Regions from separate parts of the Comamonas sp. 14P8.1.4 genome, predicted to be linked through region 1. Evidence: predicted binding sites of a transcription regulator. Region 1 holds the regulator's gene; each other region holds the start of a gene.
The links. The regulator FNR, encoded in region 1, switches genes on or off when oxygen is low (the NO sensors DNR and NnrR bind a similar motif). The targets are predictions, from matches to a motif close to TTGATNNNNATCAA.
Positions count from the first base shown of each region.

Region 2: a site for FNR is predicted at 3,078-3,091, ahead of azu (azurin). Genes of this name have one in related genera too.
Region 3: a site for FNR is predicted at 3,636-3,649, ahead of AC27VO_RS13715 (oxygen-binding di-iron domain-containing protein). Genes of this name have one in related genera too.

Region 1 is NZ_JBYOKN010000004.1:71,617-77,816, reverse strand. It holds gene hemN (oxygen-independent coproporphyrinogen III oxidase) at 1-1,277, opposite strand, end outside; gene fnr (fumarate/nitrate reduction transcriptional regulator Fnr) at 1,477-2,202, shown strand; gene AC27VO_RS09625 (hypothetical protein) at 2,326-2,577, opposite strand; gene AC27VO_RS09620 (FixH family protein) at 2,760-3,047, opposite strand; gene ccoG (cytochrome c oxidase accessory protein CcoG) at 3,114-4,544, opposite strand; gene ccoP (cytochrome-c oxidase, cbb3-type subunit III) at 4,616-5,530, opposite strand; gene AC27VO_RS09605 (cbb3-type cytochrome oxidase subunit 3) at 5,557-5,694, opposite strand; gene ccoO (cytochrome-c oxidase, cbb3-type subunit II) at 5,709-6,200, opposite strand, start outside.
Region 2 is NZ_JBYOKN010000003.1:69,404-75,603, forward strand. It holds gene AC27VO_RS07310 (CDP-6-deoxy-delta-3,4-glucoseen reductase) at 1-915, shown strand, start outside; gene AC27VO_RS07315 (Bug family tripartite tricarboxylate transporter substrate binding protein) at 1,143-2,114, shown strand; gene AC27VO_RS07320 (plasmid pRiA4b ORF-3 family protein) at 2,339-2,920, shown strand; gene azu (azurin) at 3,265-3,720, shown strand; gene AC27VO_RS07330 (nuclear transport factor 2 family protein) at 3,910-4,281, shown strand; gene AC27VO_RS07335 (hypothetical protein) at 4,396-4,749, shown strand; gene AC27VO_RS07340 (hypothetical protein) at 4,819-5,535, shown strand; gene trhA (PAQR family membrane homeostasis protein TrhA) at 5,637-6,200, shown strand, end outside.
Region 3 is NZ_JBYOKN010000010.1:70,627-76,826, forward strand. It holds gene AC27VO_RS13700 (SDR family oxidoreductase) at 1-512, shown strand, start outside; gene AC27VO_RS13705 (acyl-CoA dehydrogenase family protein) at 628-1,758, shown strand; gene AC27VO_RS13710 (alpha/beta fold hydrolase) at 1,894-2,688, shown strand; gene AC27VO_RS13715 (oxygen-binding di-iron domain-containing protein) at 2,751-3,578, opposite strand; gene lptM (LPS translocon maturation chaperone LptM) at 3,684-3,875, opposite strand; gene cyaY (iron donor protein CyaY) at 3,888-4,226, shown strand; gene AC27VO_RS13730 (penicillin-binding protein 1A) at 4,289-6,200, opposite strand, start outside.

The DNA.
Region 1 (6,200 bases):
GTGATGCAGTCATCGGAAATCGTCACCAGACCTTCGTCCTGCTGGTCTGCCAGCGCCTCAATTTCTGCTGCAAAATATTTTTTGAAATCGATGAGCCACGCACTGTTGATGGACTCATAGAACACCTCGCCTTGGCACATGATGGTCATGATCACCGCGCGGCGAATGGTGTCGTCCCGTGACAAGGCCAAACCACGCACCACGGGCAAGCGCCCTTGGTCCAACAGGTCGTAATACTCTTCCAGCGTTTTTGCATTTTGGCTGTACGTTGCTGCCACACGGCCAATCGCAGACACGCCCAGCGCAATCAGGTCGCAATCGGGTTGCGTGCTGTAGCCCTGGAAATTGCGGTGCAAACGCCCTTGGCGCTTGGCCACTGCCAATGCATCCTCCGGCAGGGCAAAGTGATCCATGCCCACATAGACGTAACCCGCAGCCATAAAGCTCTCAATCGCGGCCGACAACATACCCACCTTGTCGGGCGCGGATGGCAAATCGGCCTGCAAGATGCGCCGCTGAGGCTTGAAGCGTTCTGGCAAATGTGCATAGGCATACAGCGCAATGCGATCGGGCCGCAACTGCGCCACCTGCTGCAGCGTGCGCGCGAACGATTCCGGATTTTGCTTGGGCAGTCCGTAGATCAGGTCAACGTTGATCGACTCAAAACCCAGCTCGCGCGAAGCCGCCACCAAATCAAACACCTGCTCTGCGGGCTGCTCGCGGTGCACGGCTTTTTGCACCTCGGGATCAAAGTCCTGCACGCCAAAGCTCAGGCGGTTAAAGCCGATTTCCTTGAGTACCGCCAGTCGCTCTCGCGTGACAGTGCGTGGGTCGACTTCAATCGAATACTCCCCCGCAGGGTCAAACTGAAAGCGCTCGCGCAGCATGCCCCACAGCGCGCGCAATTCATCATCGGTCAGAAAGGTTGGTGTCCCACCACCGACGTGGAACTGGCTCACCGCCTGGCCACGACCGCAATGCTGCAGGTGCAGATCCACCTCACGCTCCAGATAGCGCATATAGGTGACCGCACGCTCATGGTGCTTGGTAATGATCTTGTTGCAGGCGCAGTAGTAGCACAGCGAATCGCAAAACGGGATGTGCACATACAGCGACATCGGCTGCTTGGCCGCAGCGGCCACTTTGCGCTGCTTGAGGGCCAAGATATAGTCACTATCGCCAAACGCCTCCACAAACCTATCCGCTGTGGGGTAGGACGTGTAGCGTGGACCTGGCACGTCATAGCGACGCAAGAGCTCGGGGGTGACAACTGTCATGAAGTTCTTCCTTGATGACAGGACTTTGCAACAATTGGCCACCTTCATCCTTGACGTGCATCAAGAGGTTGCTGTACAAGCGATGTCACAATTTAACTTACATCATTCATAGCAACTGCGAGCAATTCGATAGTTTCTTTTTTCTGATCTTTAACCGCACAAGCCTTTGATCTCTCCAAGACCCCGGGCTTTTGAGTACATGACTCCTCCAACCATCAAAGTTACCTGCTCCAACTGCAATCTGCGCGAACTCTGCATGCCCGTAGGCCTGAATGAGCAGCAGCTGCAGCGCATTGATGACATTGTGGCCACGCGCCGCAAAGTCAAACGCGGAGCAACGCTGTTTCGCAATGGAGAAGCATTCACATCGCTCTACGCCATTCGAACCGGTTTTTTCAAGACCTGCGTCGCCACAGAAGATGGTCGCGATCAAGTGACCGGTTTCCAGATGGCCGGCGAAATCATTGGTTTGGATGGCATTGTCAATGACCACCACACCTGTGACGCCGTCGCACTGGAAGACGCGGAAGTGTGCGTGATGCCTTTCGATGGTCTGGAAGAAATCTCGCGCGAAGTGACCGCACTGCAAAGCCATGTGCACAAAGTCATGAGCCGCGAAATTGTGCGTGAGCACAGCGTGATGCTGCTGCTGGGCAGCATGCGCGCCGAAGAGCGCTTGGCTGCCTTCATTTTGAACCTGGTGCAACGCCTGCATGCCCGCGGTTTCTCGTCTTCTGAGCTGGTGCTGCGCATGACGCGTGAAGAAATCGGCAGCTACCTGGGCCTGAAGCTGGAGACCGTCAGCCGCACGTTCTCCAAGTTTGTGGAAGAAGGCATGGTGGAAGTCAAACAGCGCCACGTGCGCATTCTGGATACGGCGGCCCTGCAACGTCTGGTCAACAGCCAGCACGAATGCAATAAATAAGCGCTACCCACCATCAAAAAAAACCTCCCCGCTTTCGCCAGGGAGGTTTTTTTATGGCCAACGTTCAGGCTAACCAGCGGCGCAGCGCCAGCGCAGGCGACTTATGCGGCCAGGCGCTTCACTTCACAGTGCAGAGGGCTGTGCATTCACCTCAGCGGCAGACATGGACAGCAGCACCGTCAGATAACCCGCCGCCGCAAACACGGCCCAGAATGCAAAAAATGCCAAGGTGTAAATGGCCGTGCGGGACAGCTGCACACCCTGCCCCAGCCACAACATGTCTTGCGGATCAAAGGCGGCAAACACCAGCATTTCCATCACACCGGCCGCCAAGAAGGCAGGCCACAGAATCCACATTAAACGACGTGTCCACATACACCCTCCTTCGCATGAAGTCTGTACCTATTGTGAACATCGATCCTTTGGCTGGTGTGTGGGAGAAACACTCAATAAAAACAATAGCTGCAAGCGCTTATCAAGCAATGATTTGAAATGGATTCAATCCTCAAGCCATTGCATACCAAGCGCTAGCAGCTACTGATAGTGAAGCACCCGTTTTACTTGGGTGAAAGATCAGGCAAGTCTGCATCCGGCGTGGTGGCATGGTTGCGTGCCGCACCGGCTGGGGCCAGGCTTTTTTCGGCATGTCGCAGCTCCTGATTGATATGCAGCCCCTTTTGGTAGTAGTTCTCATCGACCACCGGATCTGCACCGCGCATGGCAATCATGGCCGTTGTCACACCGGCCACCACGACAATCGCAGGGCCTGCCAGCACCAGCCATACGTGCCCGTATTTCCACCAGGGGCCCGACTTCTTTTCCAGCTTCTTTGCAATCTGAGACATACCAAACTCTCTTTGAATCAAACAGGGTGTGCAAGGGCTACGCCTTCCACACACCATGCACCGCTTTTAGCGCGGCACGATAAACACCGACTTCTCCAGCACGTGACCCTGGCCGCTTTGCGCCGTGATCTCGAACTCGATCGGGTGTGAGCCCGCCTGCGCAGACCCATATGGGATCTGCACCCGCACCGCAACCCCACGCGTCTGCGCTGCATCTACCGCAACAGCCGTAGCTTCCGCCACCTCAATGCCCTGCAGCCCCTTGACCGTGACCACATAGGTCTGCGCCAGCTCTGTCGCATTCATGACCTGCAGGCGGTACACATTCTCCAGCTTGCCACCCGAGGCAATGCGCGCCAGCGAGGCACGGTCACGAATCACGTCGACTTTCAGCGGCTCACGCACAGCCATGCTGACCACCATGGCCACCGACAGCGCCAGCAAAATGGCTGAATAAATCAATACACGAGGCCGAACAATACGACGCAGAATTTGCGCGCCCGACCAGCCCTGACTGACCGCATTCTGGGTGGTCAAGCGAATCAGGCCACGTGGATAGTTCATGTTATCCATCACGTTGTTGCATGCATCCACACACAAGCCACAACCGATGCACTCGTACTGCAGGCCGTTGCGAATATCAATGCCCACCGGGCAGACTTGCACACACAGCTTGCAGTCAATGCAGTCACCCAGCCCTTGGGAGCGGTAATCGGACTCTTTTTTGCGTGGACCACGCGCTTCACCGCGGGGTGCGTCATAGCTGACGATCAACGTGTCTTTGTCAAACATCGCGCTTTGAAAGCGCGCATACGGGCACATGTATTTGCACACCTGCTCACGCATGTAGCCCGCATTGCCGTAGGTGGCAAAACCGTAGAACAGCACCCAGAAAATTTGCCAGCCACCGTCCAGAACCAGCAGCTCACCGCCTAGTTCACGAATGGGCACAAAGTAGCCGACGAACGTGAAGCCCGTCCACAGCGCCAAGGCAATCCAGAGCAGTTGCTTGAGCGACTTTTTCCAGATTTTCTCGGCCGTCCAGCCTCCTTGGTCCAGGCGGATTCGCGCACTGCGGTCACCTTCGACCTTGTGCTCAATCCACATGAAGATTTCGGAGTACACCGTTTGCGGACAGGTGAAGCCACACCACAGGCGCCCGGCCACCGCCGTGAACAAGAACAGCGCCAGGGCACTGATGATGAGCAAGCCCGTCAGGTAGATAAAGTCCTGCGGGTACAGCACCAGGCCAAACAAATAAAAACGGCGCGTGCCCAGGTCGAACAGCACCATCTGGCGCTGCCCCCACTCCAGCCACGGCAAGCCGTAGAAAAGCAACTGTGTCAGCAGCACCATGGCCCAGCGCCAATTCATGAACTTGCCGCTGATGGAGCGCGGATAAACCTTCTTGTGCGCTTCAAAAAACGAGATGGTCTTTTCCTGGCTATCCGCTTGGATCGGAATGATTTTTTGCGGTTTTTGTTGCTCGGAACTCATGCGTCACACTCCCTAAATTGCACCAAAGCAAAAGGCGGCACAGAGTGCCGCCTTCCACATCGTCACAACGCTCAGTTACCTGCTTTGGGCTTGTTGGACAAGCCCCACACATAGGCGGTCAGAACGTCGATCTGTGCAGGTGTCAATTTCTTGCTCTGCGCAGGCATTTCGTTCATCTTGCCATGGGTGATCATGTCGATGATCGCTTGCTCACCCCAGCCATGCAGCCACACATCGTCGGTCAGGTTGGGGGCACCCAAGAGAGGGTTGCCCTTGGCATCCATGCCGTGGCATGCCGCACACACCGTGAACTTGGACTTGCCCAACGAAGCCTTCAAGGAATCGTGGGGGCTGCCCGACAGGCTCAGCACGTAGTGCGCCAGATTGCGCACATCGTCGGCTGTACCCACCGCTTCAGCCTGGGGAGGCATCATGGCCATGCGGCCTTCGGTGATGGTCTGCTTGATGTTCTCAGGCGCGCCACCGTGCAGCCAGTCGCTGTCAGTCAGGTTCGGGAAGCTCTTGCTGCCGCGAGCATCCGAGCCGTGGCACTGTGCGCAGTTGTTCATGAACAAGCGCTCGCCCACAGCCATGGCCTGGCTGTCCTGGGACATGTCTTGTGCATTCATCGCCGTAAAGCGTGCGTACAAAGGCTCCAGCTCCGCCTTGGCCTTGTCCACTTCCGCCTCATAGGCCCCCACTTGGCTCCACTGCATCTTGCCTGCATAGGCACCCAAACCGGGGTATGCCAGCAAGTACAGCAAGCCAAATACGAGGGTGATCACAAACATCCAGACCCACCAACGTGGCATCGGATTGTTCAGTTCGCGCAGGTCTTCGTCCCACACGTGGCCAGTGGTGTTGTCGCTGTCAGCGGCTACCTTCTTACGGGCAGTGATGATGAGCAGTACGAAGCAGGCAATGATGCCCACCACCGTAATGCCAGCGACGTAGACCGACCAGAAGTTATTTACGAAATCGCTCATGGGATGTTCTCGTTCTGGAGGAGAAATCAGTCTTGCTCAAACGGCAGTTGCGCCGCTTCGTCAAAACGTTCCTTGTTGCGGCGGGCGTAGGCCCACCACCAGATACCGATGAACAACGCCATCGACACCAAAGTTGCAACAATGCGCATGGTGGTGATATCCATAGCCCTCTCCTTGTTTACTTCAGTGCGGTACCCAGACCTTGCAGGTAAGCAATCACTGCTTCCATCTCGGTCTTGCCTTTGACCTGCTCCGCTGCACCGGCGATTTGCTCATCGGTGTAGGGCACGCCCACGGTACGCAGTGCTTTCATGCGCTGAGCAACCACGGTGTGGTCCACCGTGTTCTTGTTCAGCCATGGGTACTCAGGCATGTTCGACTCTGGGACCACATCGCGTGGGTTGTTCAGGTGAACACGGTGCCATTCGTCGCTGTACTTGCCGCCCACGCGGTGCAGGTCAGGACCGGTACGCTTGGAGCCCCACTGGAAGGGGTGGTCGTACACGAACTCACCGGCAACCGAATAGTGGCCATAGCGCATGGTCTCAGCGCGGAAGGGGCGAATCATCTGCGAGTGGCAGTTGTAGCAACCTTCACGGATGTAGACATCACGCCCCATCAACTGCAGAGGCTGGTAAGGCTCAACACCTTGCACCGCCTCTGTGGTCGA
Region 2 (6,200 bases), on a different contig from region 1:
GATGGGGCGTGCGGTTCGTGCAAGTGCAAAAAGCTCAGCGGCGAGGTCACGCATGACAGCTATTCCGACAAGGCGCTGACGCCCCAGGAGCTGGCCGATGGCATGGTGCTGACCTGCCGCGCCACCGCCCACAGCGACGTGGTGCTGGAATCGCGCCAGGTCACTGATGGCACGACCTTCCCCGTCAAGAAAATGCCGGTGCGCGTGGCCGCATTGGACAAACTCTCCCACGATGTCATGCGCGTGCAGCTGCAACTGCCCGCCAACAATGTGTTCAAGTACTTTGCGGGCCAGTTCATTGAGTTTGTCTTGCGCGACGGCACACGCCGCGCCTACTCCATCGCCACGGCCCCCCACGTGCAAGACAGCGCCCCGGGGCTGGAGCTGCACATCCGCCACATGCCTGGCGGCGTGTTCACCGACCACGTGTTTGGTGCCATGAAGGAAAAGGAAATCCTGCGCGCCGAAGGCCCGTTTGGCAGCTTCTTTCTGCGTGAAGACTCGAACAAGCCGCTGGTGTTTCTGGCCTCCGGCACGGGCTTTGCCCCCATCCAAAGCTTGCTGACCCACATGCAGCACCAGGGCAACACCCGCCCGGTCAGTCTGTACTGGGGTGGCCGCCGCCCTGAGGACCTGTACCGCGATGCCTGGCTGCAGGAGCTGACCACCCACATGCCCCATCTGCGGTATGTGCCCGTGGTCTCGGACGCCCAGCCCGAAGACCACTGGACAGGCCGCACCGGCTACGTGCACCAGGCGGTGCTGGATGACTTTGCCGATCTCTCGGGGCACGAGGTCTACGCCTGTGGCGCGCCCATCGTGGTCGACTCCGCACGCACCAGCTATACCAGCCAGCGCGGCCTGCCTGAAGAGGCCTTCTTTGCCGATGCGTTCACCAGCGCTGCCGACAAGTAAGCCACCGCCCACTACCCCTGCCCAGCCGCCTTGTGCGGCTTTTTTTACGTAAACTTACAAAACCCTCTGCTGGACAGCAAGTCTTCTTGGGTGTAGAGCGCATCAAAAATGCACATTTAACAAGCAAGCAACACTATTCATAGACAAAAAACATAAAACGCGCATGAAAAATTCAAAACAAGGGGGTGCACGTAGTCCCCACACACGAATCTTGCACAATATCCTGCATGAACCGTCGAAACATCCTGCTGACCTCCGTGGCCTTTGCTGCTGCAATGGCATCTCCCCTGGCCCAAGCTGCTGAGCAGCCCATTCGCCTGATCGTGCCTTACGCCCCTGGCGGCCCGCTGGATGTGACATCCCGCGCCCTGGCCGAACGTGTGCGCGAAACGCTGGGCACCGTGATTGTGGAAAACAAGCCCGGTGCGGGCGGCAATATCGGCGTTGACGCCATTGCCAAGGCTGCACCCGATGGCAAGACCATTGGCCTGGCTGCCGTGGCCACCCACGCCGTCAACCCCTGGCTGTACAAAAAGCTGCCCTTTGATGCGAACAAGGACTTTGTCGGCGTGACCCAGATGGTGCGCGTGCCCAATGTCCTGGTGGTCAATGCCGACCGCGCCAAGGAACTGAAGATCAATTCCGTGGCCGACCTCGTGGCCTACGGCAAGGCCCACCCTGGCCGTCTGAGCTATGGCAGCGGCGGTAACGGCAGCGCCGGCCACCTGGCTGGTGAAATGTTCAAGCAAGGGCTGGACTTCACCGCCGTGCACATTCCCTACCGCGGTGCCAGCCCCGCACAGCTGGCCCTGCTGGCCGGTGAAGTGGACTTCAACATCGACAACCTGGCCGCTGCCTCTGCCAACATCAAGTCCGGCAAGCTCAAGGCCCTGGCTGTGACCACCCTGAGCGAAAGCCCGCTGCTGCCTGGCGTGCCTCCACTGTCCAAGAACATCAAGGGCTTTGCCATTGATACGTGGTGGGGCCTGGTGGCGCCCGCTGGCACCCCTGCCGACGTGGTGGCCGATCTGAACAATGCCTTCACCACGGCGCTCAAGGACCCCGAAACACAAAAGCGCTTTGCCGCCCTGATGGCCGAGCCTGTGCCCACCACCAGCAAGCAGTTCGACAGCTTCATGGCCGCTGAGCGCAGCAAGTACGAGCCCGTGGTGAAAGCCTCGGGCGCCAGCGTGGACTGAGCATCGCCCGCATCGATTGCTACTTTCACAGGCACCTTCGGGTGCCTTTTTTACGCCAACCATAAATTGCCGATGGCTTCAGCCATACGGCCAAATCCCCTGCACCCGCAGAGCCAGTACTTACCCGCACCCGCCACACGTCCATGCGAGCTGCGCTAAAACATGGGCATGAAATAACTGCGCACGCCGCAGAACTGTGATTGCCACTGGGAGGAGACTACCCCATGACCAAAACCCGCAGCAGCTACCAACTGCATATTCAGCTGTGCGATACCAAGCCCGCCGTCTGGCGCCGCCTCGTCGTAGCAGATTCGATTACCCTGGCGCAGCTGCACCGCGCCATCCAGGCCGTAATGGGCTGGCAGAACCGCCACCTGTATGAGTTTGAAATTGCGGGCCAGCGCTACGGCCAGCCCGATGCAGACACGCCCGAAGATCCCACCATGGATGCGCGCCGCTACACGCTGGGTCAGTTGCTGCAAGGCCAGGCCCTGGCCGTGCGCTATCTGTACGACTTTGGCGATCACTGGCTGCACCGCATCAAGCTGGAGGCCTTGGCCGCTGTTGGCAGCGATGCGGCGCTGCACAGCCTGCCCATGTGCCTGGGCGGGCGCAATGCTTGCCCCCCCGAAGACTGCGGCGGTATTGCAGGCTTGAATGCCTTGCTGGCAGCGCCCGAGACCGCTGCCACCGGCTTTGATGCCAAGCAGTTTGACCTGCAACGTGCGCAGGCGCGCCTGCACTCGCTGGCACTGCTGCGCGGCACCGCCCCCATGGCCAGCAAGCCAGAAGCGGTCTTGTCCTAAGGCTTGCCTGTCGCCTTCTCTCAAAACCAGAGCAGCCAGCGCTTATTCACCAAGGCTTCCATAGACAAACTATCGATAAGTCATTGAAAAATCAGCGAAAGCTGCTCTTTTTTTGATAAAAACTGCCCTGCCAGCCCGTTCACCGGACGCCGATTTATTGATCCGCGTCATGCCTGCATGCAAAAAGCACGCAAGCGCTGTATGCATTTCTTTAATTTCACAAAACACTGAAAATTCAAGGTCACAATGAGGCCCAACTGGACAGTTCAGTTAGACCCGGTCTAAGGCTGGTAACTGCCGAGCACCTCTCACTTCACCCAGATTGATTCGGAAGGATTCGCGCTATGAAAAAGACTTTGATGACGCTCGCTCTGTTGGCTACTGCTGGAGTGGCTGCCCCCGCCATGGCTGCGGACTGCGCTGTGACCGTCGAAGGCAATGACCAGATGCAATTCAATGTGAAGAACATTGAAGTGCCCAAGGCCTGCAAGAACTACACCGTCACCCTCAAGCACGTGGGCAAGATGCCCAAGTCCTCCATGGGCCACAACCTGGTGCTGACCACCGCCGCTGATGCCACCGCCACCGCTGCGGACGGCATGAAGGCTGGCGCTGCTGCCGACTACGTGAAGGCTGGCGACACCCGCGTGATCGCTCACACCAAGGTCGTTGGCGGTGGTGAATCGACCCAGGTCGTGATCGACGTGGCCAAGCTCAAGGCTGGCACCGACTACACCTACTTCTGCTCCTTCCCTGGCCACTCCTTCATCATGAAGGGCGCCCTGAAGCTGGGCGCTTAATACGCCCACGCAGCTGCCGCGGCGCTCGCCCGGCAGCCCACCTCAAGCCCCGTGCCCATGGCCGGGGCTTTTGTTTTGGGCGCACGCAGCGCCGCTGGTGAAACACCTGTGACCTGCGCACATGCAATCGGCCCGGCGCGCCCCGCTAGCATGCGACAGCTTTTGCCCAACCCTATCCGGAGCCGCTGCATGCCGCACACCCACCCCGAAGACAGCGCCGCACGCATTCCCCTGGAGCTGTACCTGCGCGGCCACGCCGAAGACAACGCCGCACACATGCGCGCCGCCTTTTTGCCCACCGCGCGCCTGGAGAGCGTGCGCGAGGGGCCGTTGACCTCCTGGGACCTGGACTTTTACTGCCAGCGCTTTCGCAACACCCCCGCCCCCGACGAGGCCACGCGCCGGCGCAGCATTGACTGGCTGGACATCACCGGCACCTCGGCCATGGCCAAAGTCACCCTGGTGCACGGCAGCGTCACCTTCACCGACTACTTTGTGTTGCTCAAAACGGAGCACGGCTGGAAGATTGCCAACAAGGCCTTCCACGCCCAGCCGCAGTAAACATCGCGTGCAGTGCCTGGCGCCTGGTGCGCACTGCACTTCATACCCTACTGGCTCAAAGCATTTGCAGCAGCGCGCACAATGCACTTTTTTTGATAGCAAAAAACTTTCACCATGAGCCAGCAAAGCTTTGCAGTTGCATTTTTCACCATCGGCGACATCGACGGTCTGAGCGGTGACGACGTCACCCGCAGCGCCCACATCGACATTCCTGCCGACTGCCTGCCCGTGGCCGCCACCCTGCAATCGGCACGCCAGTGGCTGACCGAACAGCACGCTGCCATCGACATGGAATGCGCAGCCGAGCTGCCTGTGCGCGGCTACTTCAGCTTCAAGACGGCCCAAGGCAATGAAGGCTTCAACGTCGAAAGCGCCCAGCTCGTGGCACTGGACGAAGGCTTTTTGGTGCGTGCAGGTCTGGACAACGGCATCTGCGTGGAAAGCGATCTGCTGGCCATCGCGCTGTAAAAGCACGCCAACAGGCAGCGGCGGTGCGCGGCCGCCTACCGCTCGCCCGCCCCTGCGTACACTGCGGCCATGCATACCGAACACTTTGCCGCACTGCATCTGTTGCTGGACACACCAACCACCCCCACGTCCCCACCCAGCTGGCCCGGCATGCTGCCGCCCGGCGAGTACCGCAGTGACTTTGATAACTGCGCGCTGCCGCAATGGCAGACGCTGCACCTGTGCCGCTGGGCAGGAGCCCCCGGTCTGGCCAGCGATGGCAGTTCGGGCTATGTGCGCAGCACTGCGCGTGTGCAGCACGGCAACCAGTGGTGGGAGTGCTGGCAGGTGGAGTGGGACGACGGCGGTGGCACGCTGCGCGCCAACACCTTGTGGCTGCAGATCGACAGCGACACCCGCTTCACACTGTGCGATGCCCAAGGCCGGGCGAACCGGTATGTGCTGCACGCGGCAGAAGCCGCGCCCGAGGTGCGCTTCTGGCCCGAACCCCTGCAGCCGGGTCACTACTTCGCGCAAGGCCCGGCGACGCCCCAGATGACCCAACTGGAGTGGCTCGATGTCATGGGCGAGCCGGTCTGGCAAACCCCTTGGGGCATCAGTTTCTTGTGCCAGATGCAAGCGCTGGTCGATGGCTGCATCCTGGCTACCGTGGCCTGGGAACACTATGACGGCAGCGCATCGACCGGCGAGCAGCACATTCAACTGCGCATCCATGACGCCCAACATTTCACGCTGACGGACGCCCAGGGCATAACGACCAACTACCGCTGGAGCCAGAACAGCTAGCCCTTACCCATGCGTGCGCCAACGGGCCGCGCCGCTCGCTGACACTTTTGCTTGCCTTGTTCTGGCTTGCAAGCAGTGACATCGTCCCCACCATAAGCAGCATGTATCACGGTGAACGCTTCAACGCCTGGACCCATTTGGTCGGTGCCCTGCTGGCACTGACGGGGGCTGTCTGGCTGATCGTGCTGGCCAGCTTGCGTGCGGATGCGCAGGCCATCACCAGTGTCAGCATCTACGGCGGTGCGCTGGTGCTGCTGTATGCCATCTCTACTACCTACCACAGCGTGCGCGGCCGCGCCAAACGCATCTGGCAAAAGTGCGACCACCTGAGCATCTACCTGATGATTGCGGGCAGCTACACGCCGTTTTGCCTCATCAGTCTGCGCGGGGCCTGGGGCTGGAGCCTGTTTGGCGTGATCTGGGGGCTGGCGCTGATCGGTATGCTGCAAGAAATCAAGCCGCGCAGCGAGGCCCGTGTGCTGTCTTTGGTGATCTACGCCGTGATGGGCTGGGTGGTACTGGTTGCTACCGGGCCGCTGCTGCAGGCCCTGGGCACGGCGGGCTTTGTCTGGCTGGCCGCTGGCGGCCTGCTCTACAGCATTGGCGTTGTGTTTTTTGTGCTGGACACGCGGGTGCGCCACTTTCACGGCATCTGGCACTTGTTT
Region 3 (6,200 bases), on a different contig from region 1:
ATGTGGCCAACCCCGCGAGCGTCAGCGGGCTGGCATGGCAGCTGGATGGGGTGGAGCTGGATCAGGCCTGGTATGTGGCGGGTGCCTGGGATGGCCGCGACGCCGAAACGCCCCCCACGCAGCAAGACTTTGACCGTGTCATGCACACCAATGTGCTGGGGGCCATGCAGGTGCTGCCGCAGGTGATGCCGTGCGTCGAGGCCACAGGTAGCACCATGGTGTGCATCAGCAGCCAGATGTCCCGCTTGTCGCAAGCAGACAGCCACGCCTGGTTGTACCGCGCCAGCAAGGCGGCGTTGAACATGGTGGTGGCCAGTGCGCAGCATGCGTGGCCAAAGGCCACCTTGATCGCCATGGACCCCGGCTGGGTGCAAACCGACATGGGCGGTGCCGGCGCCGAGATTTCGATGGACGGCTGCGTGCAAGGCATGTTGCACACCGTGGCGCAGTTGCATGCGCCAGATCGCGGCCGCATGCTGCGGTACGACGGTGTGCGCTGGGAGAGTTGGTAATTAATTTCATAGCTGTTAGCGCATGCAAAACAATCCTTTCCATGTGATTTGTTTTGTAAACCTAATAAATACGTGCGCTATCAGCTCCTATTTTTAAAAAAGCAGGAGACAAGCCATGTTGCTGAATGACGACCAAACCATGATTCGGGATGCCTTGCGCAGCTTTGTGCAAGAGCAAATCACGCCCCACGCTGCACGCTGGGACAAGGAGCACCATTTCCCCAAAGACGTTCATCAAGGCCTGGCGGCCCTGGGCTGCTACGGTATTTGCGTGCCCGAGCAATACGGCGGCGCGGCGCTGGACTATGTGAGCCTGGCGCTGGTGCTGGAAGAAATTGCTGCGGGTGATGGCGGCACCAGCACCGTGATCAGCGTGACCAATTGCCCGGTCAACGCCATTCTCATGCGCTACGGCAGCGAGGCGCAAAAGCAGCAGTGGCTCACGCCGCTGGCCAAGGGCGAGATGCTGGGCGCGTTTTGCCTGACCGAGCCACATGTGGGCTCGGATGCTTCTGCGCTGCGCACCACGGCCATCCGGGATGACGGTGACTATGTGCTCAACGGCGTCAAGCAGTTCATCACCAGCGGCAAAAACGGTGACGTGGCCATCGTCATTGCGGTGACGGACAAGGCGGCTGGCAAAAAAGGCATGAGCGCCTTTCTGGTGCCCACCAGCAAACCGGGCTACGTCGTGGCACGGCTGGAAGACAAGCTGGGCCAGCACAGCAGCGACACGGCGCAGATCAATCTGGAAAACTGCCGCATTCCCGCCGCCAACCTGATTGGTGCGGAGGGCGAGGGCTACAAGATTGCGCTGAGCGCGCTGGAGGGCGGGCGCATTGGCATTGCCGCGCAAAGCGTGGGCATGGCGCGCGCAGCGTTTGAATGTGCGCTGCAGTACAGCAAAGAGCGTGAGAGTTTTGGGCAACCCATCTTCAACCACCAGGCCGTCGGTTTCCGGCTGGCCGATTGCGCCACGCAAATTGAAGCGGCGCGCCAGCTGATCTGGCATGCCGCCAGCTTGCGCGATGCAGGCCTGCCATGCCTGAAGGAAGCCGCAATGGCCAAGCTGTTTGCCAGTGAAATGGCGGAGCGCGTGTGCAGCGCCGCCATTCAGACGCTGGGTGGCTATGGCGTGGTGAATGATTTTCCCGTGGAGCGCATCTACCGCGATGTGCGGGTGTGCCAGATCTACGAGGGAACCAGCGATGTGCAGAAAATTCTGATTCAGCGCGCACTGGCCTGACCGCCTGACCCGCTGGCAGCCTGGGGCGGTGCCAGGCGGTGGCCGGCATGACCGTGTTTAGGGGTTGGGCCGGAGGCACAGCGGGCCGCAGCTTTTCTAGGATGGGTGTCCAGTCACACCTTCAGGGAGCTTGGCATGCCTTTCGCTGCAGTCAACGGTCAACACATCTTCTATACGGACACGGGTGGACGGGACAAGCCGGTGCTGGTGTTCTCGCACGGCTTGTTGATGGATCACAGCATGTTTGATCCGCAGATCGAGGCGCTGCAGGAGGACTACCGCTGCATCACCTGGGATGAGCGCGGGCATGGTCAGACGGCGACGCCGAACGCCTGTGCGCCGTTCAGTTATTACGACTTGGCAGATGACGTAGCCGCCTTGCTGGTCCACTTGGACGTGCAGCAAGCCGTGCTGATCGGTATGTCGCAAGGCGGTTACCTCTCGCTGCGCTGTGCCTTGACGCATCCGCAGCTGGTGCGTGCGCTGGTGCTGATCGACAGCCAGGCGCTGCCCGAAGACCCAGGCCTGATGCCGCACCACATGGCGATGGCGCAGCGCTGGGCCCAGATTGGGCTGGATGAGGTGATGGCCACCACGGTGGAGTCTTTTGTGCTGGGTGAGCGCTGGGCAGGCGCAGCCGCGTGGAAAGCCAAATGGAAGCAGGTGGATGCCGCCAACCTGATGCAGTGTTTCACCACACTGGCGCAGCGCGATGATTTAACGCCGCAATTGGCACGGATACAGGTGCCCGCTTTGGTGATTCACGGTACCCAAGACCGCGCCATTGCGCTGGAACGCGCCCAAGCCATGGCAGATGGCTTGCCGCAGTCGCAATGGGTCAGCATCGAAGGTGCGGGGCATGCCGCCAATCTGACACACCCAGAGCCTGTGAATGCGGCCTTGGCCGATTTTTTGCGGCGCTTGCGCTGACTCTGGTGTCTAAGCGTGGAGCGTGTGCCAGGCATTCGTGTCTGGCGGCGCTATGTCTGGCTTCAGGCGGGTACGGCTTGCGGCGCTGGACGTATTTGTCGCGTGGCCGGATCGATGTAAGCGGCAGGCACTTGGTAGTGGCTGGCGTTGAAGACATCAATCCCACATTCCAGGTTTTCCACCCAGCAGTAAAACTCTTCCACTGCCCGCTTACCCATGATGGGAGCGCCATGCTGCGGGACGAGCATTTGCACATCCAGCTGGCGTGCCATCTGGGCCCACAAGCGCAGGATCTTGTTGGAGACCATGTAGCGACGGTGGAACGCTTCCATGCGCGGAATATGTGCCTTGAGGTTCACCACGGGCTTGCGCGCTTCGATGCCTGAGGTCATGGAGACACCCAGATCCCCCGTGAACAAGATGCGGCTGATCGGATCGTAGAACTGGAAGTTGCCTTCCGAGTGCATGAAGTGCGCGGGCAGCAAAATCAGTTCGCTGTGGCCCAGCGGCAGGCGTGCGCCGCTGTCGGGAACGCCAATGACGCGGTTTTCGGTTTTTCCCACTTTGGTGAAGTGGGGGGCAAAGCGTTCCCAGATGCGTGAGATGACGAGCGAGGCCTTGGTGCTGGTCATCCAGCGATCGAGCGAGGCAATGATGTCTGGGTCAGCGTGTGAAGCAATCACATACGACAGCTTCTGCGGGGGGAAGTGCCGCGTCATGCCCATAAACAGCTCATTGAAAGCCAGGTTGCCACCGGGATCAATGATGGCGCCGGTGCCGTGGTCCACAATCAAGAACTGGTTGCACTGAACGGCTTGGCCGTCTTCCTCCATGAGGTCAGTGAACATGAGGCAAGCGTGCGTCTGGTCGCGGTACAGTTCAATCGCCATGGAGGTGGTGCGTTGGATGAAAAGCGCAGACTCTAGGGCGAATGCACTGCCTAGCAGTTGATGCAGAGCAAGCCGTTTATCCAGAGCATCAGAGATGCCTCTGTCTTATGGTTGAGTGGTGGTTGCCGTGGCCTCTGCAGGCATGGCGGGCACGACGGAATGGGGCAAGGTTGCACGGTTTTGGGCGGCCGGCTCCGTGGGCAGATACAGATCGCCGCGCTGGCCGCAGGCCCCCAGTGCTGCCGTACAAACGGCAAGGGCAATGCACCGGAATAAAATTTGGTGAGCATTCAACATGAGTGGATTGTAATGACCGACCTTGAATATTTAGATAAAGCTGAACAACTGCTGATGGCGGTGGAGCAGTCGTGTGACCGCCTCAATGATGAGGTCGACGCCGACATTGATGCGCAGCGTGTGGGGGGCATGGTGACACTGGTGTTTGCCAACCGTACGCAAATCGTGGTGAACCAGCAAAAGCCGCTGCATGAAATCTGGCTGGCCGCCAAGGCGGGTGGGTTTCACTATAAGTTTGACGGCGCGTCGTGGAAGGACACCAAGGGCCGTGGTGAGTTTTTTGCCCATTTGAGCCAATTTGCCAGTGAACAGTCGGGGTTGACGCTCACGTTCTATGTGTCCGTGGTCTAAGCGGCTGCACCCTTCGAATAAAAAAGCCCAGTGAGAAATCACTGGGCTTTTTTGTGGTCGCGTTAGTTACGGAACAAATCGAGAATGCGGTTGCGCTCTTCAGGCGGCGGCGCCTCGGTTGCCTCTTCGGTGCCATAGCTGGCATCCATGCCCAGGGCGGTGACCCCTGCGGAGCCCGTGAACTCATCAAAGTACCACTCGCCACCGACGTTGGTCACGCCTTCTGGAACGGGGTAACTGGCCACGGGAACATCTTTCAGTGCATGCTGCATGAAGTTGATCCAGATGGGCAGACTCAGTCCACCACCAGTTTCACGAGAGCCCAGGTTGCGCGGATTGTCGTAGCCAATCCATGTGATGGCAGTCAGCGTGGGCTGAAAGCCTGCAAACCACGCATCGACAGCATCATTGGTGGTGCCGGTTTTGCCATACAGGTCCGGACGTTTGAGCGTAGCTTGTGCGCGCGCGGCTGTGCCGGATTTGGCGACGGTCTGCAACATGGTGTTGATGACGAAGGCATTGCGAGGCTCAATGGCGCGCTGTTGCTGTTCCAGTGGTGGAGGCGTGAATTCAGAGAGTACGCGGCCTTTGTGATCCGTAATTTTTGCAATGAGCCAGGGGTTGATGCGGTAGCCGCCATTGGCAAAAACCGAGAAGCCGGTGGCCATCTGCATGGGGGTGACGGATCCTGCGCCCAGGGCCATGGTGAGGTAGGCTGGGTGGCGGTTGGCATCAAAGCCAAAGCGCGTGATCCACTCTTGCGTGAACTTGGGGGTGGTGAAATCCAGCACCCGAATCGATGGAATGTTTTTCGATTTCGCGAGCGCAGTGCGCGCGGTCATCGGGCCTTCGAACCGGTTGTCGTAGTTGCGTGGTTCCCAGGGTTGGCCGCCAGTGACGTTGGAGCCAAACATCAAGGGCGCATCGTTGATCAGCGTGCCAGGGCTCAGGCCTTTTTCCAGTGCGGAAGAGAAGATAAACGGTTTGAACGCAGAGCCGGGCTGTCGCCATGCCTGGGTGACGTGGTTGAACTTGTTTTTCTGGAAGTCAAAACCGCCCACCAAGGCACGGATGGCGCCCGTGCGCGGATCTACCGCAATGAATGCGCCCTCGACTTCAGGCAGCTGTGTGGCAGACCACTTGCCTTTGGCCGTTTCAATAATGCGGATGACTGCGCCGGGGCGAATCTTGATGTTCGGCGCGGCTTTGTCACTCAAACCAGATTCCACGGGCTTCAGGCCATCGCCAGTGATGTTTAGGGTTTGCCCGTCGGGGCGTTGAACGGTCAGCGACTTGTTGGATGCTTCAAGCACCACGGCGGCCAGTACATCACCGTTGTCCGGGTGTTGTGCCAGGGTGTCGTCAATCACGTCTTCCAGCGCGGCTTTGTCGCTAGGCAATGCGATGAATTTCTCTGGACCGCGATAGCGCTGACGGCGCTCATAGTCCATGATGCCTTTGCGTAGCGCGCTATAGGCCACTTCTTGTTCGCCAGCATTCAGGGTGGTGTAGACGTTCAGGCCGCGGGTGTATGCCTCATCGCCATACTGGGTGTATACCAGCTGACGCGCCATTTCGGCCACGTAGTCGGCATTGACGCTGCCACTGCGGCTGGCATTGCGCAGTTGCAGAGGCTCTTCTTGTGCCAGGCGAGCTTGCTCGACCGTGATGAAACCGTTTTCTGCCATTCGCTCAATGATGTAGAGCTGGCGGATACGTGCGCGCTTGGGGTTGCTGATGGGGTTGTAAGCCGAAGGGGCCTTTGGCAGTCCTGCCAGCATGGCGGCCTCGGCCACCGTCACATCTTTCAGTGGCTTGCCGAAATAGACTTCGCTGGCCGCTGCAAACCCGTAGGCACGGTGTCCCAGGAAGATCTGGTTCATATAGATTTCCAGAATTTTTTCCTTGGACAGCAGATGCTCTAGCTTGAATGTGAGCAGCACTTCATAGATTTTGCGGGTATAGGTTTTCTCT